Regions from separate parts of the Metabacillus flavus genome, predicted to be linked through region 2. Evidence: riboswitches for the same ligand, from Rfam matches in the RefSeq annotation. Region 2 holds a riboswitch; each other region holds the start of a gene.
What was found. A riboswitch is a leader RNA that binds a small molecule or an ion and turns the genes downstream of it on or off. The one in region 2 is predicted to bind S-adenosylmethionine.

Region 1: linked by a shared signal. The riboswitch ahead of J9317_RS01410 (carboxylate--amine ligase) and the one ahead of J9317_RS06180 (bifunctional homocysteine S-methyltransferase/methylenetetrahydrofolate reductase) in region 2 are both predicted to bind S-adenosylmethionine.
Region 3: linked by a shared signal. The riboswitch ahead of mmuP (S-methylmethionine permease) and the one ahead of J9317_RS06180 (bifunctional homocysteine S-methyltransferase/methylenetetrahydrofolate reductase) in region 2 are both predicted to bind S-adenosylmethionine.
Region 4: linked by a shared signal. The riboswitch ahead of J9317_RS02605 (sugar ABC transporter substrate-binding protein) and the one ahead of J9317_RS06180 (bifunctional homocysteine S-methyltransferase/methylenetetrahydrofolate reductase) in region 2 are both predicted to bind S-adenosylmethionine.

The regions. Positions count from the first base shown of each region.
Region 1 is NZ_JAGVRK010000001.1:248,309-255,793, forward strand. Features, by position in the region: gene J9317_RS01405 (LLM class flavin-dependent oxidoreductase) at 1-871, opposite strand, end outside; gene J9317_RS01410 (carboxylate--amine ligase) at 888-2,123, opposite strand; SAM riboswitch class I at 2,216-2,330, opposite strand; gene J9317_RS01415 (thioredoxin family protein) at 2,643-2,960, opposite strand; gene J9317_RS01420 (D-alanine--D-alanine ligase) at 3,158-4,249, shown strand; gene J9317_RS01425 (UDP-N-acetylmuramoyl-tripeptide--D-alanyl-D-alanine ligase) at 4,337-5,710, shown strand; gene J9317_RS01430 (alpha/beta hydrolase) at 5,833-6,558, shown strand; gene cshA (degradosome RNA helicase CshA) at 6,750-7,485, shown strand, end outside.
Region 2 is NZ_JAGVRK010000001.1:1,191,536-1,199,020, forward strand. Features, by position in the region: gene metH (methionine synthase) at 1-2,786, opposite strand, end outside; gene J9317_RS06180 (bifunctional homocysteine S-methyltransferase/methylenetetrahydrofolate reductase) at 2,770-4,626, opposite strand; SAM riboswitch class I at 4,693-4,805, opposite strand; gene J9317_RS06185 (YajQ family cyclic di-GMP-binding protein) at 5,129-5,620, opposite strand; gene J9317_RS06190 (CvfB family protein) at 6,212-7,066, shown strand; gene J9317_RS06195 (BMP family lipoprotein) at 7,168-7,485, shown strand, end outside.
Region 3 is NZ_JAGVRK010000001.1:3,920,199-3,927,683, forward strand. Features, by position in the region: gene J9317_RS19915 (LysR family transcriptional regulator) at 1-23, shown strand, start outside; gene J9317_RS19920 (hypothetical protein) at 241-432, opposite strand; gene mmuM (homocysteine S-methyltransferase) at 472-1,440, opposite strand; gene mmuP (S-methylmethionine permease) at 1,415-2,818, opposite strand; SAM riboswitch class I at 2,903-3,006, opposite strand; gene ahlS (AhlS family quorum-quenching N-acyl homoserine lactonase) at 3,132-3,980, shown strand; gene J9317_RS19940 (iron-containing alcohol dehydrogenase) at 3,993-5,183, shown strand; gene J9317_RS19945 (TetR/AcrR family transcriptional regulator) at 5,551-6,129, opposite strand; gene J9317_RS19950 (aldo/keto reductase) at 6,133-7,116, opposite strand; gene J9317_RS19955 (hypothetical protein) at 7,221-7,376, opposite strand.
Region 4 is NZ_JAGVRK010000001.1:487,028-494,512, forward strand. Features, by position in the region: gene J9317_RS02595 (RDD family protein) at 1-65, opposite strand, end outside; gene J9317_RS02600 (YhgE/Pip family protein) at 323-2,782, shown strand; partial or broken gene J9317_RS20480 (hypothetical protein) at 2,951-3,109, opposite strand; SAM riboswitch class I at 3,221-3,383, shown strand; gene J9317_RS02605 (sugar ABC transporter substrate-binding protein) at 3,509-4,582, shown strand; gene J9317_RS02610 (sugar ABC transporter ATP-binding protein) at 4,602-6,134, shown strand; gene J9317_RS02615 (ABC transporter permease) at 6,103-7,086, shown strand; gene J9317_RS02620 (LytTR family DNA-binding domain-containing protein) at 7,239-7,485, shown strand, end outside.

The sequences.
Region 1 (7,485 bases), 940 kb from region 2:
CCCGGTTTGAAACCGAATAATCCTGAAGCTGGATTTGCTGTTCAAGCTGGGATTTGCTTGTGAAATCTTTGAAGCCTGCGTAAGCGGAGGACTCTTTTACATCGGTTATGCGAGCGAGCTCTTCTGCCGCCTCTTCCTCAGAGTCCCTGCATATCACGTATGCGGCCATTCCAAAGGAGGCGAATGGATTTTCATTCACGGTTTCTCTTAAACGAACCATTTCTCCGATTTTTGAACGGATTTCATCCACCGTTCCCCCGTGCATCACATAAGCGTCGCAATAGCGGGCAATCGTCTCTTTTCCGCGCGGACTTTCCCCTCCTGCATACAGGATCGGATTCGGTTTTTGAACTGGTTTCGGGAAAAGCTTTGCTTCTTTGCATTCATAATGCCTTCCTTTATGGGAGAATGAATCTTCCGTCCAAAGACCTTTCAAGACCTCAACAAACTCCTCTGTCCGGCTGTAGCGCTCATCATGCTCGGTAAAAATGCCTCCGTACTGTCTCGCTTCTTCTTCCCACCAGGCGGAGACGACATTTAACGTAAATCGGCCATTGCTCATCTGATCAAGATTGGCCGCCATCTTGGCCGCCACTGCGGGGTTATGAAAGCCCGGTCTGATGGCCGTCATAATTTCAATTTTTTCAGTGACTGCGGCAAGTCCCGCTGCCGTTGTCCACGCTTCAAGCGAATCGTATTCCGGGCCTTTAATATCGTTTAAATAAAGCTCTGCAATCAAAGTTGTGCTATAGCCCCATTTCTCTCCTGACTGAATGACCTTTTTTGCATAGTCGAATGTAGGAGGCATCTTTTCATCCTGAACATTTCTAAGCCAGCCCCCGAAAAGGGGAAGCCAAAATCCGTATTTCATCCCACTCACACCTTTCCTAGCACGGGCATATATACCCCTGATTGAATTTATTTTTCACTTGCTGTACAGAAGGTGCGCGGTCTTCAGCTGAAAATACAGCTTCTGTTATATGTGTGGAGGTTTCCCCGAAGAGCACCGAAGCCATTTCGGAATCGGACAGGTGCCCATGGAAAGTACCGGGACGTTCCTGCTTAACCTTTAAATAGTCATCGAAATATACCCATTTTGAATAGTCCAATACTGGATATTGGGATTCTCCTTTCAACCCGGTCACTTCGTTATAAGCGAGAAGAGGCAGGTTAACTCCGGAGAAAATCGGAAGTCCGATCCATTTCCAAACTCGTGTATTCACATCCAGTAATTTATATGTGTCATCCCGTTTGTCATATACGAATTCTGTCTCCGCAATTCCGTAATACCCTTGCGCTTTTAATATTTCAGCTCCGTAAGAGACAAACCGGCCGCCTTCAGCAGACTCTACAAGACAGCCCGTTCCGAAGTTCAAAGGATATTGCTCAAGCTTTCTGCCGGTAAACTGGCCTTTTATTTCCCCGTCCATACTGGTATAGGTGCAAAGAGAATAAAAGTCTGAAAGAGAGCTACTGATGATATCCTGGATCACAACCTCATGGCTGGCTGTTTTGGCCAGTATGCCGGTGAGCTCCTCCGTACTGTTTGCAGTAAAAGCCTTCGTCTGAAAAGCTTCATAAAAACTGCGCTGTTCCACAGGTTTTACGATGCATGGAAAAGGAAGATCGTCAGGATATTCTCCTGAAAACTCTTCCGGATACCACGTTGCAGGGATCGGAATGTCTAAGGAAGCAGCTTTTTTATAAAGCTTCCGTTTATTTAACAGAGATTCAACGTTGTCCCACTCAGCAAACGGGAATAAGAAATACTTTTCAAGCTCGGTCCGGTGTTTACTGACGAGCAGCACCCATTCATCATTGCACGGAAACAATACACCCTTTTGAGGGAGATTCCGTCCGATTTCCAACAGCAGACTGATGAATTCCGCCTCTTCAGTAAATGGATTGGGACATAAAGCGGCAGTATGAACATATTTAGATTGAAGCCCAACCGCCCGTCCATCCCTGTCCAGGGCGATAATGGGGATGCCTTTCTTTCCCAGGGCCCGGGAAATAGCCAACCCTGTGATATGGGAGTTGAAAATAACAGCAGGATGCTTATCTTGCGGAAGTGTCTTTAACTGGTTCCATAATTGTGTTCCTCTTATAAGAAAATCTGTCAATCTACCCATCTCCTTATCTCATAAAAACCGCAAAAAACCCCTCTTCATGAGCAGAAGAGGGGTGGAACAATCTGAAAAGCAGACCGGCTCTTCTCTCATCTTTCAAACACATGAATGTGTCTGCAGGAATTAGCACGGTTTCACAAAAATCGTGATCCGTTGCCGAGGCTTCGCAGGGCCATGTCCCTCCGCCTCTCTGGATAAGAGTACTATTTAATTAAAATACATCATATGACCGAAGGACCAGTTTGTCAAGAACTGGACACTCCGGATTTTAGGGAATAAAGATGTCGAGCAGGGGAGAGATAGATTATTTCCTGGAAAATAAACGTTCTTTTCCACTGATTTTAACGAGGAATGACGATTGAAAGGACCGCTTTGAGAAAATGTGTATAAAGCTGTGTCTATGAGGTTCATAACCGCAGAGTGGGTTTATCTGTTTGAGATTTGGGTGAATAATCTGCGGTGGTTATTTATTCCGAAGATGCACATCAAAAAAGCACAAGCAAGAGCTTGTGCTTAAAGTTTTTCCGCGAGAAATTCCTGTACCTGTTCAGGTGTCTTGGCATTCGCACTGTGAAGATGGCCAAGCTTTTCACCGTTTTTAAAAATCAGGATGCTTGGAATCCCCATTACCTGATACTGCTCGGCAATCTCAGGAAATTCGTCTTTATTGATCTCAAACCATTGGTATTCTTTGTATTCTTCGATGATTTCATCGATGAAGAAATTCATTCGGGTGCAATCAGGACACCAATCTGCGAAGAATTTAATTAAAACTTCCTTATCTGTTGAAATAAGCTGCTGAAACTGCTCGGATGATGTAATTTTTTCCATGTGAAAATCCCTCCTGCCCTTATTTTAATACAAACTGCGTCATTTAACGACTAATTCGCTATGCATAAAAAAATAATGCGATACGAATCTTTTGAGATAAAAACAGGGTCATCTATAACAAAAATGCCGGAAGGTGATAAAATGGTGAGAGTGATTAAAAAATGACTGCACCTGAAAGATTGAGGGGGAAATAAATAATGAAAATTAAACTTGGCCTCGTATACGGAGGGAAATCCGCAGAACATCAAGTTTCTCTGCAAACAGCCCTTGCTGTAATCAAGGCTCTTGATCTCAGCAAATTTGATATACATCCTATTTATATTACGGAAAAAGGCGAATGGATTCGCGGGGAACAGCTGAACGAACCTGCTTCAAATGCAGCCGCTCTAAAGCTTGGACATGAAGTTAGTGAAGCGATTTTGCCTGTTGCACTGAACACAGATTTATTCCCGTCCACTAACGGCGATAATTCAGAGAAGCCTTTTGATGTAATTTTCCCGCTTCTTCATGGACCTAATGGGGAAGACGGCACCATTCAGGGAATGCTTGAACTAATGAATATTCCGTACGTAGGAAACGGGGTTCTTGCTTCTGCAGCAGGAATGGATAAAGTAGCAATGAAAAATCTGTTTGCGCAAGCCGGACTTGAGCAGGCTGAATACGTTTGGCTGATTCGCAGTGAGTGGAAAAAAGATCCGGAAACGGCATATACTAACGTAGAAACCAAACTGGGCTATCCTTGCTTTGTCAAACCTGCCAACCTTGGCTCCAGTGTCGGCATCAGCAAATGCAAAAACCGCGAAGAACTGGAAGCTGCATTTGAGGAAGCATTCTCCTATGACCGCAAAATCATTATCGAAGAAGGAATCATTGGACGTGAAATTGAAATTGGCGTAGTCGGAAACGATGAGCCTGCATGCTCCGTTACAGGAGAAATCGCTCCGAAAAAAGAATTCTATGATTATAAAGCGAAGTATGTGGACGGCGATACAGACATGATGATTCCGGCTAAAGTAACGGAAGAAGAATATGCAATGATTGAAAAAATGGCTATTGCTGCTTTTAAAGCCATCGACGGTGCCGGACTTGTGCGCGCCGACTTTTTCCTTACTGAAGACGGAAGAGCTTTAATTAATGAAGTGAACACGATGCCGGGCTTTACCCCATACAGCATGTTCCCGCTTCTTTGGAAGCATACGGGTCTGGAGTATCCTCAGCTCATTGAAAAGCTCGTTTCACTTGCCATTGAACGCCACGAAGAAAAACAGCAGATCAGACACACGTTTTAATAAAGGAGGGCTGGCTTATCCGCGTTTGCCATAACAGGCAGGCAACGAGGAGCCGGCCTATCTCGATTTAGAAGGGAGAATACCTGCATGATTCAGAGAACGCTTAAAGATATACAGAAAATGGCTGGAGGCGAAGGGCTTGCCGCACAATATGAGGACCGGTCAGCTGCCGGTGTTTCAACCGATTCGCGCAGCGTTTTGCCAGGCTCTTTATTTATCCCGATAACGGGAGAGAACTTTAATGGACACCGCTTTGCGGAAAAGGCACTCAGCGAAGGAGCAGCTGCTGTTCTGTGGGCAAAAAAGGAACTTAATCCTCCTGCTGATGCCCCTGTTATCTTCGTTGAAGACACGCTTGCAGCTCTTCAGAAGCTGGCGAAAGCCTACAAAGAACAGCTGAACGTCAAGGTTGCCGGTGTTACTGGAAGCAATGGCAAAACGACAACAAAGGACCTGCTTGCATCTGCTCTCTCCCCGTCATTTAACGTACATAAAACCAAGGGGAATTTTAATAATCATATCGGCCTTCCGCTCACATTGCTTGCAATGCCTGAGGATACAGAAGTAGCCGTTTTGGAAATGGGCATGAGTTCAAAAGGGGAAATTGAATTCCTTTCCCAGCTTGCCCAGCCGGATGCAGCCATTATTACAAATATCGGAGAATCCCATCTAATGGACCTTGGTTCCCGTGAGGGGATTGCTGAAGCAAAGCTTGAAATTGCTTCCGGATTGAAGGAGGAAGGGGTACTTTTCTACTTTGGAGATGAACCGCTATTAACGGAGAGAGTCCCAGCATTAAACAGAAAAACAATGACCTTCGGCGAGACTGAGGAAAATAACCTATACCCATCAGATATTGTTCAATCCGATGCCGGAGTGGAATTTACTGTACAGCCTGAAGGGGAACGGTTTGCGATCCCGGTACTTGGCAAACACAACGTTTGGAACGCCCTGGCGGCGATCGCCGTCGCCCGCCACTTTGGAATGAAGGATGATGCGATTAAAAGTGGCTTGAGCAAACTTGCCATGACAGCAATGCGCCTTGAGCTGTTAAAATCTTCTAAAGGCTGGTCTGTTATTAATGATGCTTATAATGCGAGCCCGACATCCATGAAGGCGGCGATCAGACTGACAGAGGACTTAAAAGGATATTCACGCAAAATCCTCATTCTGGGTGACATGCTGGAGCTTGGCGATCAGGAAGCAGAATTCCATGAGCAGACAGGAGAGCATGTAAGTGCCGGCAAGACGGACCATGTCTTTACGTATGGGAAGCTGGGAGAATTTATTGCTGCAGGAGTAAGGAAGAACCTCCCTAATGAGAAGGTTCAAAGCTTTACCGATAAAGCAGAGCTTATTTCAGCTGTGAAAAAATTTGCCCGCCCAGGCGATCTGTTTCTCGTAAAAGCATCAAGAGGCATGAAGCTTGAAGAGGCGGTAGAAGCACTTCAGCAAGACTGAAAAATCTCATGAAATTTGGGCTATACTAAAACCATATGATTCAAAAAAAGAGCCAAAATCATCTTTTCATTTCTCTCTTGAAGGGTAATGCTTAATAAAGGGCTGGATTCAGGAGGGATAAGATGATTGGCTGTCTATGTATTCATGGTTTTACAGGTGCCCCGTATGAAGTAGAACCGCTTGCCGATTATTTGAGAAAGCATACGGATTGGGAGGTCAGAACACCTTGTCTTCCAGGCCACGAAGAAGCGGGATCACTAAAAGGAATTCGTTTTCAGAAGTGGATTGAATGTGCAGAGCAGGAGCTGGAAAATTTATATCAAGCCTGTTCGGAAGTGTATGTCATCGGGTTTTCAATGGGGGGAATGATTGCTTCTTACCTTGCTGCCAAATATCCGGTAAGTAAATTGGTTCTTCTAAGTGCTGCAGCTTATTATGTCAATCCCCGGCAGTTTATGAAAGATGTCAGGTGTATCATTGAGGATAAATTCAGGGGACTTCTGGAAGAAAATGAAGTATATATGCGCTACAGGAAAAAAGTAACGGAAACACCGATATTGGCTGCATTCCAGTTTAGAAAGCTTGTTAATTACGTAAAGCCGAGACTTCCCGGAATCACCATTCCAGTCTTGATTGTGCAGGGCGAATGCGACGGTATTGTTCCTATTAAGAGCGCCCATTACTTATATAGGAGAATTGGATCGAAGGAGAAGAAACTCTGCTTTCTGCCTTCATCTGCACACCTCGTTTGTCACGGAGAGGATTTTGAAGAGCTGGCAAATGAGACAGGGGATTTTCTGGGTATTTCCACATCTCGCAGACAAAGCAATCAACAGGAGCAGGTATAAAGGGATTTACTTTAGCAGCATAGGGGATAAAATATTGAATTTTTTGCCTGATTGTATTAACCTGCATATCGTGTTATGATTGAATTTAAGTGTTTACGGGCTTCTTAATGAAGTATGAACGGGATAACTAAGTCTGTGAAGACTATAACTAAGTCTGCGAAGACTAGATAAATAAAGGAGTATGAATAAATTTGAATACAAAGTTCCAAGATCTAGGTTTAAGCGAAGGTACAATGAAGGCAATTAACAAAATGGGATTCGAAGAAGCAACTCCCATTCAAGCACAAACAATTCCACTAGGCCTTCAAGGCAAGGACATCATTGGACAGGCGCAAACCGGTACTGGTAAAACAGCTGCGTTCGGCTTGCCGCTTATTGAAAAAATCAACACAGAAGATCAAAACATCCAAGCAATCATTATTGCTCCAACACGCGAGCTTGCGGTTCAAGTTTCAGAAGAGCTATATAAATTAAGCTACTTCAAGCGTGCCCGCGTTCTTCCTATCTATGGAGGACAGGACATCAGCCGCCAAATCCGCGCGCTGAAGAAATACCCTCATATCATCGTAGGAACACCTGGACGTTTGCTTGACCACATTAACCGTAAAACGCTGAAACTGGAAACAGTTCATACCGTTGTATTGGATGAAGCAGATGAAATGCTGAACATGGGATTCATCGAAGATATCGAATCCATTCTATCTAATGTGCCTGAAAATCACCAAACACTATTGTTCTCAGCAACAATGCCGGATCCGATCCGCCGCATCGCTGAGCGCTTCATGAAAGATCCTGAGCTTGTAAAAGTGCAGGCGAAAGAAGTAACAACTCCAAACATTACACAATATTACATTGATACGCATGAAAAGAAAAAATTCGATGTGCTTACACGCCTTCTGGATATCCAATCTCCAGAGCTGGCAATCG
Region 2 (7,485 bases):
TGCTTCAGCGCCAGCGTTTTTTCATCTTTACTCGCAATAAGTTCTTTAATCTTTCCTTTTACCCCCAGATGGTGGCCAAGGAGCATCTGCATGTTAATGTACGGCAGGATATGCTCAAGACTGATGGATTTTACCACATGCCGTTTACAGTCGGCCGGCTTGAGAAGCTCCGCCGCCGTAATGGTTTTTCTTTTTTCCAGAAGTGTTGCCACTGCGGAGGATGGCTCTCTTGTAACCGTAATGGTTTCCGGAATTTCTTTTTTAACAAATTGAGCAGGGTCTTGTCTCAGTCTGTTAGCCAGAGAGAGGCCATCCATGGCATCTTTTGCATACAGCACGGTACCTTGATATTCAGGAGAAATTTTATAATCTGTGAATTTTCTTGATAGAGCCGCACCACCGACCATAATCGGAGTTTCAATTTCAGCCTGCTTTAAATCCTGTGCCGTCAAAACCATTTGCTGGGCTGATTTAACAAGAAGGCCGGACAATCCGATTACATCTGGTTTTTCCCTGCGGACGGCTTCGATGATTTCCTGCGGTGTGACTTTGATACCGAGATCGACAACTCGAAACCCGTTATTGCTTAAAATAATCTCCACTAGATTTTTGCCGATATCATGAACATCGCCTTTTACGGTGGCCAGCAGGATTTTTCCTTTCCCGCTGTCATCCTTGATTTCCATATGCGGCTCAAGGTAGGAGACGGACGTCTTCATAACCTCTGCACTTTGCAGAACCTCGGCGACAATGAGCTGATTCGTGTTAAACAGCACGCCAACCTCCGCCATTCCATCCATTAGCGGGCCGTTAATAATATCAAGTGGGTCCGGATATTTCTGAAGAGCTTTTTCCAAATCCGGAATCAGTCCTTCTTTTGTTCCTTCTACTACATAAGTTGCAAGCCGCTCTTCAAGTGTCAGTGTTTCAGCCGGTTTTTTGACCGTTTTTTTCTTTTCTCTGTAAAAATTTGTGAACAAAGCCAGGTTTTCATCGGTTGTATGGAAAAGCAGGTCTTCAGCCATTTTAATTTCCTCTGCCGGAATGCTTGCGAAACGCTCCAGTTTTTCTGTATTCACGATCGCGTAGTCGAGACCTGCCTTTGTACAGTAATACAGGTAGACGGCGTTTAATATTTCTCTTCCGACCGGAGGGAGACCGAAAGATACGTTGCTGACACCTAGGATGGTCAAACAATCAGGCAATTCTTTTTTTATCAGTTCAAGGCCCTTAACTGTCTCAGCAGCTGAGCCGATGTATTGTTCATCCCCTGTTCCAACTGGGAAAACAAGCGGATCGAAAATGATGTCAGAGGATTTCAATCCATGCTTGTTCACTAGCAGGTCGTGAGAACGTTTGGCGATTTCAAGTTTCTTTTCTGCTGTTGTAGCCATGCCAATCTCATCAATTGTACCAACTACAATGGCAGCGCCGTATTTTTTAACGAGAGGAAGGACGGCTTCAAACCGTTCCTCTCCATCCTCAAGATTGATGGAGTTAATGATGGCTTTCCCCTGTGAATATTTCAAAGCCGTCTCAATGACGATATGATCGGTTGAATCGATTACGAGCGGCACTTTAACCTTCTTCGTGATTTCCTGGATAAACTGCTCCATATCCTCGTTTTCTTCCCTGTCCGGATCAGCGAGACAAATATCAATGACGTGGGCTCCATTTTTTACTTGAAGACGGGCAATTTCAGCGGCCTCTTCAAATTTCTGTTCGGAGATGAGGCGCTTAAATTTACGTGAACCGATCACATTTGTTCGTTCTCCAACAAACAGCGGTCTCATGGAATCGTCATAAACGAGCGGCTCAATCCCGGAAACGGTATGCTGCTTAAGCTGCTCCCTTACTGGACGAGGCGGAAGGTCTTTAACGGCTTCAGCTAATGCTTCAATATGTGCGGGGGTTGTTCCGCAGCAGCCTCCGACAATGTTCAGCCAGCCTTTTTCCGCAAATCCCCTGATTTTAGCTGCAAGGGTGGAAGGGGATTCGTGATAATTGCCTTCTTCATCAGGAAGCCCGGCGTTTGGGTAACAGCTGACCGCCGTTCCCGCCATATCCGAGAGAGTACGAATGTGATCGGTCATGAATTCCGGTCCTGTTGCACAGTTCAGACCGACAGAGATTGGATTCATGTGCTCTAATGAGATATAGAAGGAATCGATTGTCTGGCCGGCAAGCGTGGTACCCATTGGTTCGATGGTTCCGGATACCATCAGCGGAATCTCCTTGCCTGTTTTCGCAAAGGCTTCTTTAATTCCAAGAAAGCCCGCTTTCACATTGAGCATATCCTGGCTCGTTTCAAGCAAAAGCAAATCTGAGCCGCCGTCAATCAGTCCCCGCGCCTGTTCTTCATAATTGTCGATTAACCGGTCAAACGTCGTGCCTCCTGTGACGGATAATGTTTTGGTCGTCGGTCCCATGGAGCCGGCGACATACCGCGGACGCTCATCTGTCGAAAAAGCTTCCGCAGCCTGTTTGGCAAGCTGTGCCCCCTTGAAATTGATTTCATAGGCAAGGTGCCCGAGCTCGTATTCATCTAAAACAATGGCGGTTCCGCCGAAGGTATTCGTTTCAATAATATCGGCCCCAGCCTGCAAATACGTTTCATGGATTCGGGAAATGACGTCAGGCATGGTTAAGGTCAAATATTCATTACACCCGTCATAAGCCTCTCCGCCAAAATCATCTGCCGTTAAATTAGCGTCTTGAATCATCGTTCCCATTGCGCCGTCTAGTACTAGAATTCTTTTTGCGATTTGTTCACGAATGCTGGACATGTGAAAACTCCCTTTCTGAACGCTGCTTCTCTTTTTCCCGGATGTACTCTGCCAGTTCGACTGAGTATTCGTATTTTAAAAACGGCGTAATCAGATAAATGCCGTTAAATAAGTCAAATGCCGCATCAATCAGGTCTTTTGCAATCGCAATGCCTTCTTTTTTTGATTGAATAGGATCCCCGCCCGCTTTTGCCATCGTTTCACGAATGCTGTCAGAAAGCTTGATGCCTGGGATTTCATGATGAATAAATTCTGCGTTCCGGCTGCTTGTCAGCGGCATGATGCCGATATACAGCGGTGCAGTCAGATGCTTGACCGCTTCATGCACCTCTTCCATCTGCTGGATGGAATAAATCGGCTGAGAGATAAAATAATCCGCTCCGCAGGCAATTTTTTTCTCCAGGCGTTCGGCCGCTTTATTTAAATGCCGGACATTTGGATTGAATGCTCCTGCCACAGTGAAATTCGTTTTGCCGCCAAGTGCTTTTCCTGAGTAGGATAACCCTTCATTGAACTGCTTGATCAGTGAAATCAAGTCGAAGGAGGACAGGTCATACACGGAGGTAGCACCTGGGAAATCGCCAATTTTAGAGGGATCACCTGTAATCGCCAGCACGTCCGTCAATCCAAGGGAATGAAGTCCCATTAGATGAGATTGAAGGCCAATCAAATTCCGGTCGCGGCAGGTGAGGTGAATAAGCGGCCTCATATCATGTTTTTCCTTCAGCTGGGTTCCGACAGCTGCATTGCTTACTCTCGGTGAAGCGAGAGAGTTGTCAGCAAGCGTGATGCTGTCAATACCGGTCTTTTTCAGTTCTTCGGCCCCTTTAAAAAACTTTTCCAAACCGAGCGTTTTTGGGGGATCCAGTTCGACAATAACGGACCTGCGCTCCTTAACAATTTGGTGGAGCGGGGGATAGGCAGGCTCGAGCCGTTCATGAACGGTGACGGGCTTTCGCTGCTTTACGGATTTTTCCTTGATTGGTGCAAGTCCTCTTAATGCATCAGCCATTGCCTTTATGTGTTTAGGCGTCGTCCCGCAGCAGCCGCCGATCAGCCTGGCACCTTGATTGCGGAAGGCTAGGGCGCTCTCTGCAAAGTACCCTTCATCCGATTCATACACAAGTCTTCCTTCTTCAACAGATGGAAGACTGCCATTTGGATAGACAGAGAGAAATGCTTTTTCAAGCAGCGGAACCTCTTCAAGCGATTCGAGCATGTGATACGGGCCAAGCCGGCAGTTCAGGCCGACAACATCTGCGCCGAGTGCTTCTAAGTCCTTTAAGCCTTTTTCAAGAGGTGTCCCATCCTGCAGCACACCGGTTTCATGCAGCGACACATTGGCGACAATCGGCTTATTGGTTTCTTTTCTCGCTATCTCAAGAATTGTTTTCAGCTCTTCCAAATCGTAAAATGTTTCGAGCAGAAGTCCATCGATGTCTTCATTAAGGAGTACATAAAGCTGCTCGCGGAAGCTGCGTTTCAGCTCATCCAGCGTGTGAGAGCTTTTTTTGAAAGCACGGACTCCGCCCATTGTGGCAAGAACATAAGCCTGGCTGCCTGCAGCTTTTCTCGCAAGCCGTGCCGCTTTCGAATTGATAGCCCGGATATCATCTTCCAGTCCATAGCGGGACAGTTTAATATGATTTCCGCCATATGTGTTCGTTTGAATAACCCGTGCACCAGCGTTAATGTATGCCTCATGAATGCTCTGGACCTGATCAGGGTTTGACAGATTCAACTCTTCAAAACATCGGTCAATGCCATGGGAGTATAAAAGTGTCCCCATTGCCCCGTCTGCTATTAAAATTTCATTTTGTAAATCTTCTAGAAAGCCCACCTGCTGATCCCCCCTCTAAAAAATAAAAAGCCTTCTTGTAGAAGAAGGCTTTAACATTCGGACTTCTTCTTATCTTCCAAGCACAATGCTTAGCTGGATTTAGCACCTTGGCACGCGCACTTGCATGACCGGTTGCTGAAGCGTCATCGGGCCAGTCCCTCAGCTTCTCTTGATAAGAACGATATGGAGTTGTTTAAAAATAGATTACTCCCAATTTACCTAATTTTTCGAAAACATTCAAGGGGGAAGGGGAGGTTTTTTACAATGGTACACTCATTTTCTAGGCTGAGAGCCTTCGTGAATGGCTGTTTATCAATTTATGCGTACACTTTCCAGTTTTATGATGAATTTTTGACGTTTATGATGAATTTTTCCAACTTATGATGAATTTTAGAGATATATGATGAATTTTAGAGATATATGATGAAAATTTAGAATTTATGCTGAATTGGAGGACAGTTCCGAAAAAAGACCGCTCACCCAAAGCGGTCCACGACAAAAATTATCGGTAATTAATAAATTGCACATCGATTGGAAGTTCAGCCTGTCTGATCGCCGCGATCACCTGCTGCAAATCATCACGGTTTTTTCCGGTGACGCGCACCTGGTCATCCTGAACCTGGGATTTCACTTTCAAGCCGGAGTTTTTAATTATCGTGTTAATACGCTTTGCATTGTCCTTATCGATCCCTTGAACGAGCTTGCCGCGCTGGCGTACTGTGCCGCCTGATGCACCTTCTACTTTTCCATACTGAATGTTCTTTACCGGTACTTCACGGCGAATCAGTTTGCTGATTAGCACATCTTTCAGCTGTTCAAGTTTATAATCATCGTCAGATACAAGAACAAGCTCTTCTTTTTCAAGTTTAATGTCGCTTTTGCTTCCTTTGAAGTCATAGCGGTTCTGAACTTCCTTTAACGCCACCACGATTGCATTCTGCACTTCCGGCAATTCGACCTTTGAAACGATGTCAAATGAGTTCTCCTTAGACATGTCATTCCTCCCGCGTTTTCATACTTGCACTTTACTCCACTAACCTTAAGCGAGATTCCCCTGCTGAAGGAAGTTTCACTTTATCCCGCACTAACGGGCAGTAGGGGACCGAGCCTTGGACTGGTTCACCTGCCAAATATGGAGCGTTCAATCTCATAACTGCCCGTAAGTGCCCGATTCTGTTCCACTAACCTTCAGCGAACCCCCCCGCTGAAGGAAGTTTCACTTTATCCCGCACTAACGGGCAGTAGGGGACCGAGCCTTGGACTGGTTCACCTACCAAATATGGAGCGTTCAATCTCATAACTGCCCGTAAGTGCCCGATTCTGTTCCACTAACCTTCAGCGAACCCCCCACTGAAGGAAGTTTCACTTTATCCCGCACTAACGGGCAGTAGGGGACCGAGCCTTGGACTGGTTCACCTGCCAAATATGGAGCGTTCAATCTCATAACTGCCCGTAAGTGCCCGATTCTGTTCCACTAACCTTCAGCGAACCCCCCCGCTGAAGGAAGTTTCACTTTATCCTTTGATTATAGTAGAATTAAACATGCCATACAACATGTACGCGGTACAGAAAGGTTAGGTGACTTGTGAGAGCAGGCACGTATGAACGACTGGAAATTGATGAGCGTTTGGAATTTGGCTATTTCCTGACGGATGGGGAGACGAGAGTTCTTCTTCATGACAGTGAAATAACGGAGCCAATTGAAGATAAAGAGTTTGTAGATGTTTTCCTTTACCTGGATTATGAGAGCAGATTGGCTGCAACAATGAAAATGCCGACTCTACGGGAAGGAGAATACGGCTGGGTGGAAGCGATGGATGCGGTTGATCACATGGGTGTATTTGTGAATATTGGTCTTTCCAAGGATGCCCTTATCGCAAATGATATTCTGCCTGAAGATCGGCTGATTTGGCCTGAAAAGGGAGATCAGCTCTACTGTACGATGAGAATTACTGAAAATGGCCGCTTTTTTGCTAGACTGGCATCAGAGGATATCATTAGCGAAAAATTTGTGCCGGCGACACGCGAGGTGTTTAATAAAAGTGTTTCTGGGCATGTATACCGCCATATCGAAGCGGGGTGTTTCTTTATTTCGGTAGAAGGCTATAAAGGGTTTATTCACTCCAGCCAGATGACAAGGGAACCCCGTCTTGGAGAACTCGTCGAAGGCAGAGTAATTGATGTAAAAGAAGATGGGTCCATTAACGTTTCTCTTCTTCCGAGGAAGCAGGATGCGATGAGTGCGGATGCAGAAAAAATTCTGGATTATATGGGTCTTCGAAACGGTGCTATGCCTTATTGGGATAAATCAGATCCAGAGGATATTAAAGAACGGTTTGGAATGAGCAAGGCTGCATTTAAACGGGCACTTGGACATCTTATGAAGGAAAGAAGAGCCTATCAGGAGAATGGATGGACGTATTTCACGAAAGAGCAATAAGCCGACCCGGCTTTTGCTCTTTTTATTGTACATATTAATTCCTGTTTAAAATCGCCGATAAAGAAGGTGTAGTCATAAATAGATAAAAGGGGAGTACCATTTTGAGAAAATATATATCCATCCTCTTTAGCCTGATCCTTCTGGCGGGATGCATGCAGCAGCCTGTTCAAAGTACTCAGGAAAAGAAAACGAAAGTGGGAATCATGCTATCAGATGTGGGGCTTGGAGATCAATCTTTCAGTGACTCTGCGTTCAGAGGGCTGCAGAAATCAAGAGATGAGCTCGGCATTCAGTTTGATTATAAGGAATTAAAAGATTCGAAAACCTATGAAAAAGGTATCGAGGACTTAGTTAAAGCAGGAAATGATGTGGTGGTCGGTCTAGGGTTTATGGTCCAGGAGGATCTGGAAAAAGTGGCT
Region 3 (7,485 bases), 2.7 Mb from region 2:
TGAGGCAGCGGTGGGGCAAATAGGCGATCGGCGAGTAAATCAGTGTCGAAATTTGGGGAATCGCTAATAAAATAGTGGTTTTCGATCATATATTGGAAATATCGATAATATATCAGCGTTTTCAATCATATATGGAGATTTGCGATAATAAATCAATGAACCAGCAACGAGACTGAATCAAAAACGGCAGTTCTCTCTGTAGAAAACAGTTGATAAGTAAAAAATCACAAAAAAAATGACCTACCCTTTAGGCAGATCAAGTGCTTGGTATGCTAACTGATACTTTCCGCCTTCAGCCACTTCTGAATGATAAAGTGCTTTGAGGGCGAAATTTTTCTCCAGGTCATGTTCTTCCATCATTTCTTTTAAGCGGTGCTGCAGTTCTTTGTTGTCTTTAACCAGCTGTTTCATTTGGCCTTTGAAGTATTTCACTGGACATAGCTCCTTCGAGAATTGGATCCTCCAAGTATATCATGCCCGTTCCAATCCTTTTTCAGCTGCCCGCCACTTTTCCGAAAGTCTTTTAATATGCTGCGGACCCGTTCGGCAGCATCCGCCTATTAGCCGAGCCCCGGCGCGGTACCAGTCTTCGGATTCATGATCCAGTTCATGATCGGATTCGTGGCCATGCCACGTTTTTGTAGCGGCATCGTATGCTTCTCCTGAGTTCGGATAGACAATTACCGGTTTTTCGGTACGAGCGCTTAGTCTTTTAACGGATTCCGTGACAAGAGAAGCCGGGGCACAATTGATTCCGATTGCGGCAATCTGGCTGTTTCCTTCCAATAGCTCTGCACATTTCTCAAGCGGTGTCCCGTCACTGATTTGCGCATCATTTTTCAGAGAAAAAGACAGCCAGGCATAAGCTTCCGGGAATTCTTTTACGAGCAAGGCTAAAACTCTTGCTTCCTGAAGGGAGGGAATGGTTTCAATGGCAAGCACACCCGCACCCGCTTCTATTAAGGCAGCAATTCTAGGGCGGTGAAAAGCAGCCAGCACTTCATCTGTCACACCATAGTTTCCTCTATACTCTGATCCATCAGCAAGATAGGCTCCATAAGGGCCAATCGAAGCTGCAACAAGCGGTTTAGGACGGTTCGCCTGCTCATTTCCCTCCCAAAAATCATCTCTTGCCTTCTTAGCGAGCTGCACCGTTTTTTTGATAAGATTCAGTGCCTCCGCTTCTTCCATTCCCCGCTTTAAAAATCCATCGACCGATGCCTGGTAGCTTGCCGTAATTGCGCAGTCAGCTCCGGCACGGAAATAATCTGTATGAACCTGATAAATCAATTCAGGATTTTCGAGCAGCACTCTTGCCGACCACAAGGGGTCATCTAAATGACAGCCATGCCGCTCGAGCTCTGTAGCAAGAGCGCCATCGAGAATCATAATTGGATAGGCAGCTAAAATCTCTTCAATTGGATTCAGTTTTTTCGGCATAAACTTCGCCCCTCTTCTTCATAATCTGGGTTACATAATAGCTTCCGTAGCAAAACAGGATAAAGGGAATGCCGCAATAGAGGGCAATCCTCTGAGTCGGATCAAAGGCGATTCCAATCAGTGACGCGAGACAAAGGATGAAAGATGCTATCGGCACGAATGGATAAAGCGGTGTCCGGTATCCTAGGTCCTTTACCGAGTTCCCCTGCCTGATATATTGCCTTCTAAAGAAAAACTGAGACGCGCTGATGCTCATCCAAACCGCGACTACAGCTAGACCTGAAATAGAAACAAGGACGATATAAATCGTGTCCGGTGCAATGACACTCGACAGCAGGGCCAAGCCGCCTCCCGCCATGCTGAGAAGAAGCGCATTTAACGGCACGCCGCGCTTCGTTACTTTTGCAAAAACAGGAGAGATCGTTTTCTTATCCGCGAGGGACCAAAGCATTCTGGACGCCGCATACAAACCAGAGCTGGCGGCAGATAAAATGGCGGTCAGGATAACAAAATTCATCAAATCCGCTGCAAAGGTAAGCCCGATTCTCTCGAAAACCGCCACAAACGGGCTTTTCAGCACACCGGCATCCGAGGAAGGCAGCAGGGCAGACAGGACGACAATCGTTCCAACGAAAAAGATAATCAATCGCCACACCGTTGTCCGAATAGCCTTTGGTATTGTTTTTTCCGGGTCCGCCGCTTCTCCGGCAGCGATTCCGATCAATTCTGTCCCCGAATAGGCAAAATTCACAGCCAGCATCGTCATCAGAACGGCAAACGCTCCATTTGGGAACAAGCCTTCATTTGTGAAGTTTGACAGGAAAGGCGCAGGTTCAGAATCAGCCAGAGGAAGAATCCCGATAATGGAAGCTCCGCCCAAGATGATGAAGATCACGATGGCTGCCACCTTCACAGAAGAGAACCAGAACTCTGATTCTGCAAAAAATTTAACGGTCACAGCATTTAATACAAATATCAAAACGGCAAACAGTGCACTCCAGATCCAAACATTAACGGAAGGAAACCACCTCTGCATCAGCAATCCGGCCGCCGTAAACTCCGATCCGAGCGCGACCGTCCATGTCAGCCAGTACAGCCAGGCCACCGTGTACCCCGTTCCAGGCCCAATGTATTTAGCAGCATAGCTGTGAAAAGCCCCTGTTTCAGGCATATGTACCGATAGCTCTCCCAGGCAAAGCATGACAAGGTAAACAGCCACCGCACCAACAAGGTAGGAAAGAAGCGTTCCTAATGGACCTGCCTGCTGAATCGTATAGCCTGTACTTAGAAATAATCCGGTCCCAATCACACCTCCGAGCGAAATCATAATTAAATGTCTTGATTGCATTTTCCGCTGAAATCCAGTCTCTCTCCCCATCTTGACTCTCCTTTGTTTCACACCCAGAAAAATGAAAAACGCACCCTTTTCGCAAAGAGTGCGTGACTGACAAATAAAAGGACAAGCTTATCTATCAGGCTATTCACCCGCTGGAATTAGCACAGTGTCTGTACAGACCTGCTGCTGAGGCTTCAAAGGGCCAGTCCCTCCACCTCTCTGGATAAGAAATTATTTTTTTCTAACATTATCAATCTATCAGAAGATTGTCAACATTTCTTCAATAGATAAGTTTATCATTTAAATGAAACCGGGAAATAGAAAACGGTTACATGAAAACAAGGAGGATGAATCAATGGCAAACAAGCTGAACGCTAACCCGAAGCTTTATGTAATGGACAACGGACGTATGAAGATGGACAAAAACTGGATGATTGCCATGCACAATCCAGCGACCATGGAAAACCCCAATGCCCCTGCTGAATTTGTTGAATTCCCCGTATATACCGTTCTGATTGACCACCCAGAAGGCAAAATCCTTTTCGATACCGCCTGCAACCCCAATTCTATGGGTGCAGAGGGCCGTTGGGGCAAGGCCACCCAGCAAATGTTCCCGATTGATATGGCGGAAGAATGCTATCTTCATAACCGGCTGGAAGAACTGAAGGTTAGAGCAGAAGATATCAAATTTGTCGTGGCCTCCCACCTGCATCTTGATCATGCCGGATGCCTCGAGCTTTTCACGAATGCCACAATCATTGTGCATGAGGATGAGCTGAACGGCGCTCTTCAGACCTATGCCCGCAATCAAAAGGAAGGCGCCTACATCTGGGGAGATATTGATGCTTGGATCAAAAATAATCTTCAATGGAAAACCATTAAGCGCAGTGAGGACAATTTGCAGCTCGCTGAGGGGATTAATATCCTCAATTTCGGGAGCGGACATGCTTGGGGAATGCTCGGCCTGCAAATTAATATGCCGGAAACCGGCGGAATCATTCTTGCCTCCGACGCTATTTATACAGCTGAAAGCTATGGCCCTCCCATCAAGCCTCCCGGCATCATCTATGATTCTCTCGGCTATGCAAATGCCGTTGAAAAAATACGCCGGATCGCCAATCTCACAAACTCTCAAGTGTGGTTCGGCCACGATGCCGATCAGTTCAAATCCTTCCGTAAATCAACAGAAGGCTATTATGAATAAGGAGGCAGATTAATGAGCATCGCCAAGTTAGTTTTCGCCCCGCTGAGCTATACAGGATGGGGATCACTGGAACACCTGCTGCCGGAAGTGGAAAAGCATTCACCGGAAAAAATCCTTGTTGTAACAGATCCTATGCTTGAAAAAATCGGTTTAACTGAACGCATAACCGCTCCCCTTGAGAAACAGGGCTACTCTGTCACTACTTACACAGACGTTGTTCCTGAGCCTCCGCTTGAAACGGGAGAAAGGCTTGTTGCCTTTGCACGTGAAGGCCGGTTTGAACTGATTATTGGTCTTGGAGGAGGAAGTGCCCTTGATTTAGCAAAACTTGCAGCGGTTCTGGCGGTGCACGATGGTTCTGCAGCGGATTACTTAAATTTAACCGGAACGAAAACCATCGAAAAGAAGGGGTTGCCTAAAATCCTTATCCCAACCACATCCGGAACCGGTTCAGAGGTTACCAATATCTCTGTTCTGTCCTTAGAAACAACAAAGGATGTAGTGACCCATGATTTCCTTTTAGCGGATGCTGCCATCGTTGATCCGGAGCTGACTGTATCTGTTCCCTCAAAAGTAACCGCAGCAACCGGCATCGATGCACTCACGCACGCTGTCGAGGCTTATGTTTCCGTCAATGCATCACCTGCTACTGATGCATTGGCCCTCCACGCCATAACATTAATCGGACGGTCCATTCGTAAAGCCGTTGAGGATGGAAAGGACAAGCAGGCACGAATCGACATGAGCAGTGGCAGCTTCATGGCCGGACTCGCCTTTTTTAATGCCGGTGTAGCAGGGGTCCATGCTTTGGCTTATCCGCTCGGGGGCCAATTCCATATCTCTCATGGGGAATCCAATGCCGTTCTGCTCCCTTATGTCATGGGCTATATCCGCAAAAGCTGTGTCAAGCGGATGGAGGATATTCTGACTGCCCTCGGCAAACATTCAACAGGACTTTCCGAGGAAGAAGCTTCGTATAAGTGCGTTGAAGAATTTCAGCAGCTAGTAAAAGACGTTGGCATTCCTTCCACGTTAGCCGGTTTTGATGTACCTGAATCGGCTTTGGAGGATTTAACACGGGATGGGGTGAAGCAGAAGAGAATTCTCGCCCGGAGTCCGATGCCATTGATGGTGGATGACATAAGGAGAATTTATCAATCCGCTTTCGATGGAGTGATTGTGGAGGCTAAACAGATGGTTTAAGAGGAGAATACCAATTAATGCTTAAAAAATCCTTGCGAAGGTTTCCGCAAGGATTTTTTTGCTGTGTAAATATTGTTATCCCCGTCCGGCATTCCGCTTGAACGCCCAAGCGGACCATATGAAGGCGCCGGCAAAAATCAGCGCGCACCAGCCAATCGCCCACCAAATATGATTCCCTGTGTCTCCAACTGTGAGAAGAGACCGTATTGTTTCTATGACTGGAGTAATCGGCTGATGATCTGCGAACGAACGTTACTAGAAACCCAAAATAGGGCTGGCTTCAAATCACCTTTTATGTCAGCCCAAAATTCCTTGCATCTTGATATAGATTGAAAAAGCCGATCTTCAAACGGAAGATCTGCTTTTTTTATTTTAAAATACCTGATAGGATTAGCTTCCAGACCAAATCGAACTCTTCCTCTATGGTTGGGGAAGCCCACTCTTTTGCGTGAGCAGGATGATGAAAACGCGCGGTTGCCATAAAAATGCCTTTCGCCGTTTCTTCTGCATTAGCGGTTTTAAATTCGTGATTGGCGATTCCCTCCTGAATGATCGGGATTATCTGGCCAACGAGTTCTTGAATGTGAGCGCCGATGACTTCCACCGATTCTTCAGCAAGGGTTGTATACATGGTGAAAAGCTCCGGGTCCTCTTTAACGAGGGAATGCTTAATGTGAATTAACGTCTTTACCCATTCGTGCAGCCGTTCTGACGACGTACAGTCTTTCTGGAAAACATCCTTAAGCGGCGAAATGATGCTGTGCAGCCATCTTTCAGCTACTGCTTCCCTTAGAGAGGCCTTGCTTGGATAATGTCGGTATATCGTTCCGTGGCTAATATTCAGGGCCCGGGCTACATCTACCACGCTTGTCTTCTCCGGTCCAAAACGGCGCAGCACTTGTTCCGCTGCATCTAAGATTTCTTCTTTTGTTAATTGCTCTGCCATTCTTTATTCGACTCCCAGCATACTCATTTGTTCCGCTGCATAGCGTGTTCCGGCCACTGCTTCAGCAGGAACCGCCTCTTCGATTCTGGCAAGATCCGCTTCAGTGAGCTCAAGATTCAAGGCGCCAAATGCATCTTGAAGCTGGGAACATTTACGGGCACCGATCAGCGGAATAACATCCTCGCCTTTAGAAAGAACCCATGCGATCGCAAGCTGTGCCACATTTGCTTGTTTTTCTTCCGCAATTTCACGCAGTTTTTCTACAAGAGCCAGGTTCTTGTCCAGATTTTCTCCCATAAAGCGCGGAGCAAAAGAACGGAAATCTGGAGCGCCTTGACGATCCTTGGACCACTTGCCGCTCAGCAATCCCCGGGATAAAACACCGTAAGCAGACAGGCTGATTCCAAGCTCCCTTAAAGTCGGGAGGATTTCTTTTTCAATTCCTCGGCTGAATAAAGAGTATTCAATTTGAAGCCAGCTGATGGGATGAACCTTGTGAGCGCGGCGAATCGTTTCAGCGTTCGCTTCAGAAAGTCCGATGTGCTTCACATAGCCCGCTTTTACCATATCTGCAATAGCCCCGACTGTTTCCTCAATCGGTACACTTGGATCAACGCGTGCCGGCTGATATAGATCAATGTAATTTGTACCAAGCTTTTGAAGGGTGTGTGCCAGATTATTCTTGATTACTTCCGGCCGGTTATTCATTCCGATCCAACCACCATCTGGTGACCTCAGTACCCCCGTTTTCACTGCGATGAATGCATTCTCCCGCTTTTTCCCCTCTAAGGCTTCACGGAGCAAAAGCTCATTGTGGCCGGTTCCGTAGAAGTCCCCTGTATCCATAAGCGTTATTCCTTTTTCTAATGCTTCATGAATCGTCGCAATGCTCTCGTTTCTGTCCGCTGCACCATAAAGATCAGACATGCCCATTAACCCTAAACCGATAGCAGAGACGGAAGATTTTCCAATTTTTCTGTTTTCCACTCTAAAAAACCTCCAATGTATTTGATAGGCTCATCATACCATGACGAAAATCAATAAACAAGTGACAAATTTTAATATCTGTCATTTGAGGATATGAAGTAGAATCAAATCCCTTGTTCTTCTCGCTCGGGCGTCAGTTTGGTTTTAAGGGGACAAGGCATTAAATGCCGCTGATCAAAAAAAGATTCATCATCGAGTTGTTGAAAATGACGGTCATTTTTCATTTCTAAGCCCGTTTCCAGAAGCCATGTCCCATCCATCCTTTCCTCCCTTACAAGATCCGTCCGGATTTAGCCGAGAGAGTTTCCAATATGAATTAAATGAAGAGGTAACAGATTTTCTGCTGCGTCACACATGAATACGGGGGCA
Region 4 (7,485 bases), 700 kb from region 2:
GCAGTGTCAATCAATAATGCCGCGGTTCTAATCCAAAATCCTCCGTACTTTACTGTGTGATTCATGTCCAAATACACTCATTCCTTCCTTTTTAGGTAATTATTTCAAATTACTGATTTTATTTACCCGCATGCTTCAGCGTCTAAACGACCACTTTCGATGAAGTCCTGCAAAACTATTACATAACAGAAAAATATTTTTGCATCTATAATAAAACAGGCAGGAATATTGACTAAATATTCAGTATATATAAAGAATATCAGTGAATGAGTCCTTATTCACTTTTGTATATAGATATTTAGATGGATAACGGGGGATGTGCATGGGAAGATTTGAGGGGATGAAAGAAAGGCTTCAAAACGGGAACAGGAAAGGGATGCTGGTGGCCCTGATTGCTGTTCTTCTCGTACCGCTTGTGTATGCAGCGGTCCTGCTTTCTTCAAGGTCGGGTCCATATGATCACTTGGATAACCTGCCAGTAGCTGTCGTGAACAAGGATAAAGGGGCGGCTTCCGGAGATGAGCAGATTAATGCAGGGAATGACTTAGTGGCCGATTTAAAGAAAAGCAGCAGCCTTGGCTGGGATTTTGTCAGCTCTGAAGAAGCAGCTGCAGGACTAAAAGATCAGTCCTACTACATGGTCATTGAAATACCAGAAAATTTTTCGGAAAAAGTGACAACCGTATTGGGAGAAAATCCGGAGGTGCCTGAGCTGCGCTACATTCAAAATGAGGGGCTAAGCTTTACTGCCGCTCAAATTACAAAGGGCGCTGCGGAAAAAATCAGAGAACAGCTGGGCGATAAAATTACGGAAAACTATACGTCAAAACTTTTCGCACAGCTTGGAGAGGTTTCAGAAGGTTTTACAGCCGGTTCAGATGGGTCCAATCAAATTTATACAGGATCCGAAGAGCTTCAAAAAGGGACAGGCCAGATCCTGGATTCTCTGACAGGCAAGTCTGCGGATATTGCGGCATTGGCGGATGGATCCAAAAAGCTTGAAGCAGGATCAAAGGAGATGCTCGACTCCCTCAGTGCAAAACAGGGAAGTATATCTGAGCTTGCAGCGGGTACGAAACAGGTAAACGACGGGACAGGAACGCTGCTCGAATCCTTAACAGGGAAGTCCGGAGACATTGAAAAGCTTGCAGACGGCTCCAAGCAGGTGAAGGATGGAACAGGGCTGCTCTATCAATCGTTAAAGCAGGGCTCAGGGAAAATCGATCAGCTTGCAGCCGGATCAGGTGATGCGGCTAAGGGCGCCGGAGACTTGAATGTCGGCGCAGCCCAAGTGCTTGAAGGACTGAAGCAATCGGAAGCGGGAAGCGGTCAGCTGAAGGATGGACTTGCGGTCCTTGCGCCTGGGAGCAGCGCGGCGGCAAAAGGCATGAGTGATTTGGATGCTGGGGCAGCTCAGGTATCTGCCGGTGCAAAGGGTCTTGCACAAGGTTTGGAAGCGTACCTTGCTAAAAATCCTCAGCTGAAAACGGACCGTGAATTTCTCACACTGCTTGAAACAAGCAAAATTGTAGCAGGCGGTACAGAAAGCATTACGAAAAATACGAAACTCTTGAAAGAAGGAACCGCACAAGTAGCAGGCGGCGTCAAACAAGCGTCAGACGGTGCGAATGCCCTGGCCGCCGGCATGACAAAGCTAAAAGAAGGACAAGCCCGGGTGAGCGGAGGGGCAGCAAAGCTTGCGGCCGGATCAAAAGCGATTGCAAATGGAAACCAGGCCCTTTCTTCTTCCTGGAAGGAGCTTACCTCATCAGTTGCAAAATTGAATGCCGGAGCTGCGCAAGTAAGCAACGGAAATCAATCAGTGAATTCCGGATGGAAAGAGATGAAGTCTGGAGTCTCAGAGCTGTATGGCGGTACACAAAAAATCTACAGCGGAAACACGGAAGTAGATGCCGGGTGGAGGACCCTTACCGCAGGAGCGGGAGATCTTCATACGGGACTGGTTAAAGTCAGCGGCGGAAATGAAACTGTCAAGAATGGCTGGAGCCAGCTGACAGACGGAGTCACAAAAGTTGACGCCGGCGTTCTGAAGCTGAAGGAAGGAAGCGGCCAGCTTGCAGACGGTCTTGCTAGCGGAGCCGAGAAAACCGGAAGCATTAAAGCGGGGGACGACAACATTTCTATGTTCTCCTCACCTGTAAAACTCGCATCAGAAACAGTAAATGAATATGAATTTTATCGTGACTCAACCGCACCTTATATTTTGTCATTAGCATTATTCGCTGGCATTTTGCTTCTTACTTTTGTAACTGATTTCAAAAAGCCTGCAGAAGCCTCCGGCATTGGCTGGTATGCGGGCAAGCTTGGCCAAATGGCGATTTTTGCCGTCATTCAGGCACTTGTCCTTTCGATCTTTACTCTAGTTATTCTGCAGCTTCAAGTTGAAAACGCTTTCTATTTTATCCTATTCGCTGTTTTCGTCAGTCTCGTCTTCATGATTATCATCTTTGCCCTGACCGCTGTTGCAGGAACCATTGGCCGATTCCTCGCCTTTATTCTGGCTGTTGCACAGATAACCACAACCGGAGCAAGCCTGCCGGTCATCCTGCTGCCTGAGGGAGTTCAAGCAATCAGCGGCTGGCTTCCGTTTACCTATACGATTGCCGGGTTTAAAGCGGTCATCTCACTGGGGGATTCAAATTTGCTTTGGGGAAGTGTATGGGTATTGATTGGTTTTGCCCTTGTATTTGGAATTTTATCTGCTGTAACGATCTTTCTTCCTGGTCGTGCAGCGGATGAAAATTCGGAGCTCAAGGCATAAGAGAAAGAGAGAGAACCAGTTTTCGGACTGGTTCTCTTATTCTTTAGCTCTGTTAAACTTGGCTGTTGATTGCAGCTAGCAGGCGTTCGCTTATCCTTGGACTGGCGGTGAGCCTGCGGGGTCTCACCTGTCCGGCTGCTCCCGCTTGCGTCTCATCAACATAATGCTTTAACATAGCCTATTCTTTAAACCGGAATGCCGTCTCCACTTGTGTGTGACGGTTTGAGCCAGGCTGGAAATGCCGTTGATAAACTCCTCAGTTTTTTGAAGACCTTCAAAATTCACTTTCAGCATAAAGCAGGCATTTCCAGCAATCCTGTGGCAAAACCCATTTACTCCCGAGTGAATTGAAAGTTTTTTCAAAAAAATGTTGCAGGCTGTAAAAAATGGTGATAACATTCAGCTCAGGAAATAAAATTTCATACTATTCAGATTGCACTCTTATCCAGAGCAGGCGGAGGGATTTGGCCCTATGATGCCCAGCAACCGACCGTAATTCCGTCGCGAGACGGGGCGCGAAAGCAAGACGCGCCAGGGTTTTGACCCTGAAGGCACGGTGCTAATTCCAACAGAAAGGTTTTTACTTTCTGAGAGATAAGAGGCTTTAGAAGACGACTTTAATTCTTCAAGCCTCTTTCTTTATGAGAAAGGGGCTTTTCCTATTTTTCCGGTAAGAAAAGCCCTCGAAAGAACGTCCGGAATATTTCTATTAGGGGGAGTAAGATCATGACAAAAAAATATGCAAAGATCCTTCTGGCAGCGCTTCTCATTCTCGCCATGCTTGCAGGATGCCAGCCGAAAGTGGGCGAGCAGGCAGGAACAAAAGCAAAGGCAAGCAAAGACAATCCGCTTGCAGGAAAGAAAATCGCCCTTATTATGCAGCAGAACCTTGGAACGTTCTCAGCTCAATACATAGAAGGCGTTAAAGAGCAGACCGAAAAGTTTGGCGGCCAAACCGTTGTGTTCACATCTGACGGCGATCTGGCAAAAATGGCGTCCAATGTGGATGCCGCGGTTAATCAAGGGTTTGACGCGATTCTGATTGATCACGGAACGAAGGAAGCGCTGACTGCCGGTGTCGAAAAAGCGATCAGCAAAAACATTCCGGTTGTTGCGTTTGATGCAGGGGTGGAATCAAAGGGTGTAACGTCGATTGAACAGGGTGACCAGCAAATGGCACAGATGACGCTTGATCAGCTGGCTAAAGATTCAGGCGGAAAAGCGAACATCGTGAAAATCTGGGTGGCCGGATTTGCTCCGATGGAACGCCGCCAGATCGCGTATCAGCAATTTTTGAAAGAAAACACAGGCATTAAGGAAGTGGCCGCATTTGGTGCCGCAACCCAAAACACGGCTCTCGATACACAGGCCCAGATGGAAGCGATCCTGAAGCAGTATCCGAATAAAGGCGAGATTACAGCTGTTTGGGCAGCCTGGGATGAATTTGCAAAAGGGGCGGTTCGTGCTCTTGAGCAGGCGGGAAGAACGGATATTAAAGTGTATGGAATTGACATGAGTGATGAGGATCTTCAGATGATCCAAAAGGAAAACAGCCCATGGGTCGCTTCTGCCGCTGTCGATCCGAAAGACATCGGACGCATTCAGGTCCGTTACGCTTATCAGAAAATCAATGGGGACAGCGTGGAGGAAAAAGTGAAATTGAAGCCGGTATTTGTGACGAAGGAAGCCCTTCCGAAGGAGCAGGTGACAACGAATGACCTGGATCAGCACGTGGAAGGCTGGGGAAAAAGCGAGCAGGGGTATACGGATAAGCTGAAAAAGCTGGAAGAAGGAAAATAACAGAGAAGGAGGGAGAAGGATGAGCCTTCTGCAAATGAAAAACATCTCCAAATCATTCGGCCGTGTTAAGGCGCTGAAGGATGCGCATTTTGAACTGAAAAGCGGGGAAGTTCGTGCGCTGCTTGGAGCGAATGGAGCGGGGAAAAGCACGCTGATGAAAATCCTGTCAGGTGCCTATACGCAGGATGGCGGCGAAATTTTTGTAAACGGGCAGCCCGTTCAGATCCGCTCGCCAAAAGAAGCGAAGGAACTCGGAATCGACTGTGTGTACCAGGAAGTGGATACAGCGCTCGTTCCTCAGCTGTCGGTCGCTGACAACATCATGCTCGACTCCTTCTCCTCCTCCAAAAAATGGACGGTTTCCCGAAAGAAGCTGAATCGAGAGGCGAAGGAGGCTCTGAAGCTGCTGCAGGAGGACCGCATTTCGGTTATGAAAATGGCTTCTGAATTAACGCTTGCCCAGAAGCAAATGGTTCTCATCGCGCGGGCCCTTGTCCGCAAGGCGAAAATCATTATTTTTGATGAACCGACGGCACCGCTGTCAATTGAAGAAACGAAGCATTTTTTCTCGATTATCCAGAGGCTTGTGAAGCAGGGAGTCGGCTGTATCTTTATCTCCCACCGTCTTCCGGAAGTATTCGAGCTTTGCAATCGGATTACGGTAATGAGAGACGGAAGCACTATTCAAACATTTGAAACAGCAGAGGTCACGCAGGAGCAGATTATCGAGACCATGCTGGGCCGTGCCCTCACCCAGGAAATGCAGGAGGAGGGAACGGAGATCGGCCGAACCCTTCTCCAAGTAGATGGGCTGGAGGATGAAGAGCGCCTGAAGGGCATTTCGTTCTCTGTTTCAGCGGGGGAAGTCGTCGCAGTTGCCGGATTAGTCGGAGCGGGAAAAACAGAGCTTGCCAAAACGCTTTTCGGGCTGAACAACTGGAAGAAAGGCAAGGTTCTCTTAGACGGGAAGCCTTATCGGATTAAGGAGCCTTCTGAAGCCATTAAAGCAGGATTCGCGCTAATCCCGGAGGAGCGGAGAAAGGAGGGGCTCTTCATTCATGAGTCCATCCAGGAAAACATGTCGTTTCCTCATTTGAAATCCTTCTCTTCGTTTTTAAAAATGAACCGGAAAAAAGAGAAACAGCATGCTGAACAGGTCATCACGGAGCTTGGAATCAAAGCGGACTCTCCTTTGACGCCTGCTGAAAACTTAAGCGGAGGAAATCAGCAAAAGGTTGCAATCGGCAAATGGATGTATGGAGACGCAAGGGTTTATTTGTTTGATGAACCGACCAAGGGGGTCGACATCGGAGCGAAAAAAGATCTATTCCAGCTCATCCGCCGATTAACCGAAGCACGAAAAGCGGTTCTCTATTTTTCGTGCGAAATGAACGAAATTCTAGGCATCGCTGATCGGATTCTCATTATGTATGACGGCAGGATCGTCAAAGAGCTGACAAAAGAAGAAGCCACACAGGACAAGATTCTGCTTTACGCAAGCGGTGGAAAGGAAGACATCCATGAAGGAAAAGCTCATCGGGTTTTTGTATAAATACGGCGCCGTCGTTCTGATGGCGGTTATCTTAATTTATTTTAGCTTTGTAAACCACGCCTTTTTCTCGTATGGCAATCTATCAGATATTCTGCGTTCGATTTCGATCGTTACGCTGCTTGCCCTTGGCGTAACGTTCACACTCATCGTAGACGGGTTTGATTTGTCGGTTGGAGCAACGATGTCGCTTGCCACCGTCATTTCCTCCTCTCTCATGGTATGGTATGAGCTGCCGCTATGGCTCGTCTTGCTCCTGCCAATCGGAGTCGGAATTTTGGTTGGAATCTTTAATTCTATCTTAATCGTTAAAATCGGCATACCGGATCTGCTGGCGACACTAGGTGCCATGTACATCGTTACCGGGATTCACCGGACGTACACGGAAGGATACTCGATTTACAGCCATATGCCGCTGACAGCCGGAGGCACGGCACCCGGAGAGTTTTACAAATCGTTCCTGTGGATCGGACAGGGACAGATTGCCGGTGTGCCTGTCCCGGTTCTCATCATGCTTCTCTTTACCGCCATCGTTTATTGGATCCTCAACCATACCCGCTGGGGACGCATCCTGTACATGACCGGCGGGAACGCAGAAGCAGCAAGGCTGTCAGGGATCAGCGTGAATAAAGTGAAATTCGCAGCCTATACAGTATCTGGCGTCTTCGCATCGATGGCAGGTATTCTATTTGCTGCCCGTGTCGGCTCAGGCCAAATCGACGCCGGTGCCTCCATGCTCATGGAAGCGGTCGCCGCTGTATTCGTCGGCTTCTCCGTCCTCGGAGCCGGAAAGCCCAATGCTCTCGGGACTTTCTTTGGGGCGGCACTGATCGGAGTGCTGCTCAACGGTCTCACGATGATGAATCTTCCTTATTATGCGTTTGAAATTGTAAAAGGAACGGTTTTAGTACTGGCATTGGCGGTTACGTATTTTCATGTTAAGAAGAGAGTTTAATAGTAGAAAAACGGGTGGCCTTGGGCTGGCCGTTTTTTTCATCCTCAAAAACTGGCAGCTCACCCCCAAATCCTGTCATCTTATGCTATTTTAAAAGAAATAACATCTCCCGCTATACATAATGAAGACAAGAAAAGAACTGAGGTGCTGCGATGAAGGTGATGATTGAAATAGATGGGGCGATGGAGGAGACCGTTATAACCATTCAGGCGAAGGAGTGGACGACTGAGCTTGAAGAGCTGGTGAAACGCGTCAAGGCCTCCCAGCCGGGCAGGCTCATCGGGGTGAAGGATGAGCAGTCCATATTACTGGATCCGGCGAAGGTAGATTTTGTGTATTCGGAAAACAGAAAAATTATTGCAGCCGCCGACCAGCAGCGGATTGAGTTAAAGATGAAGC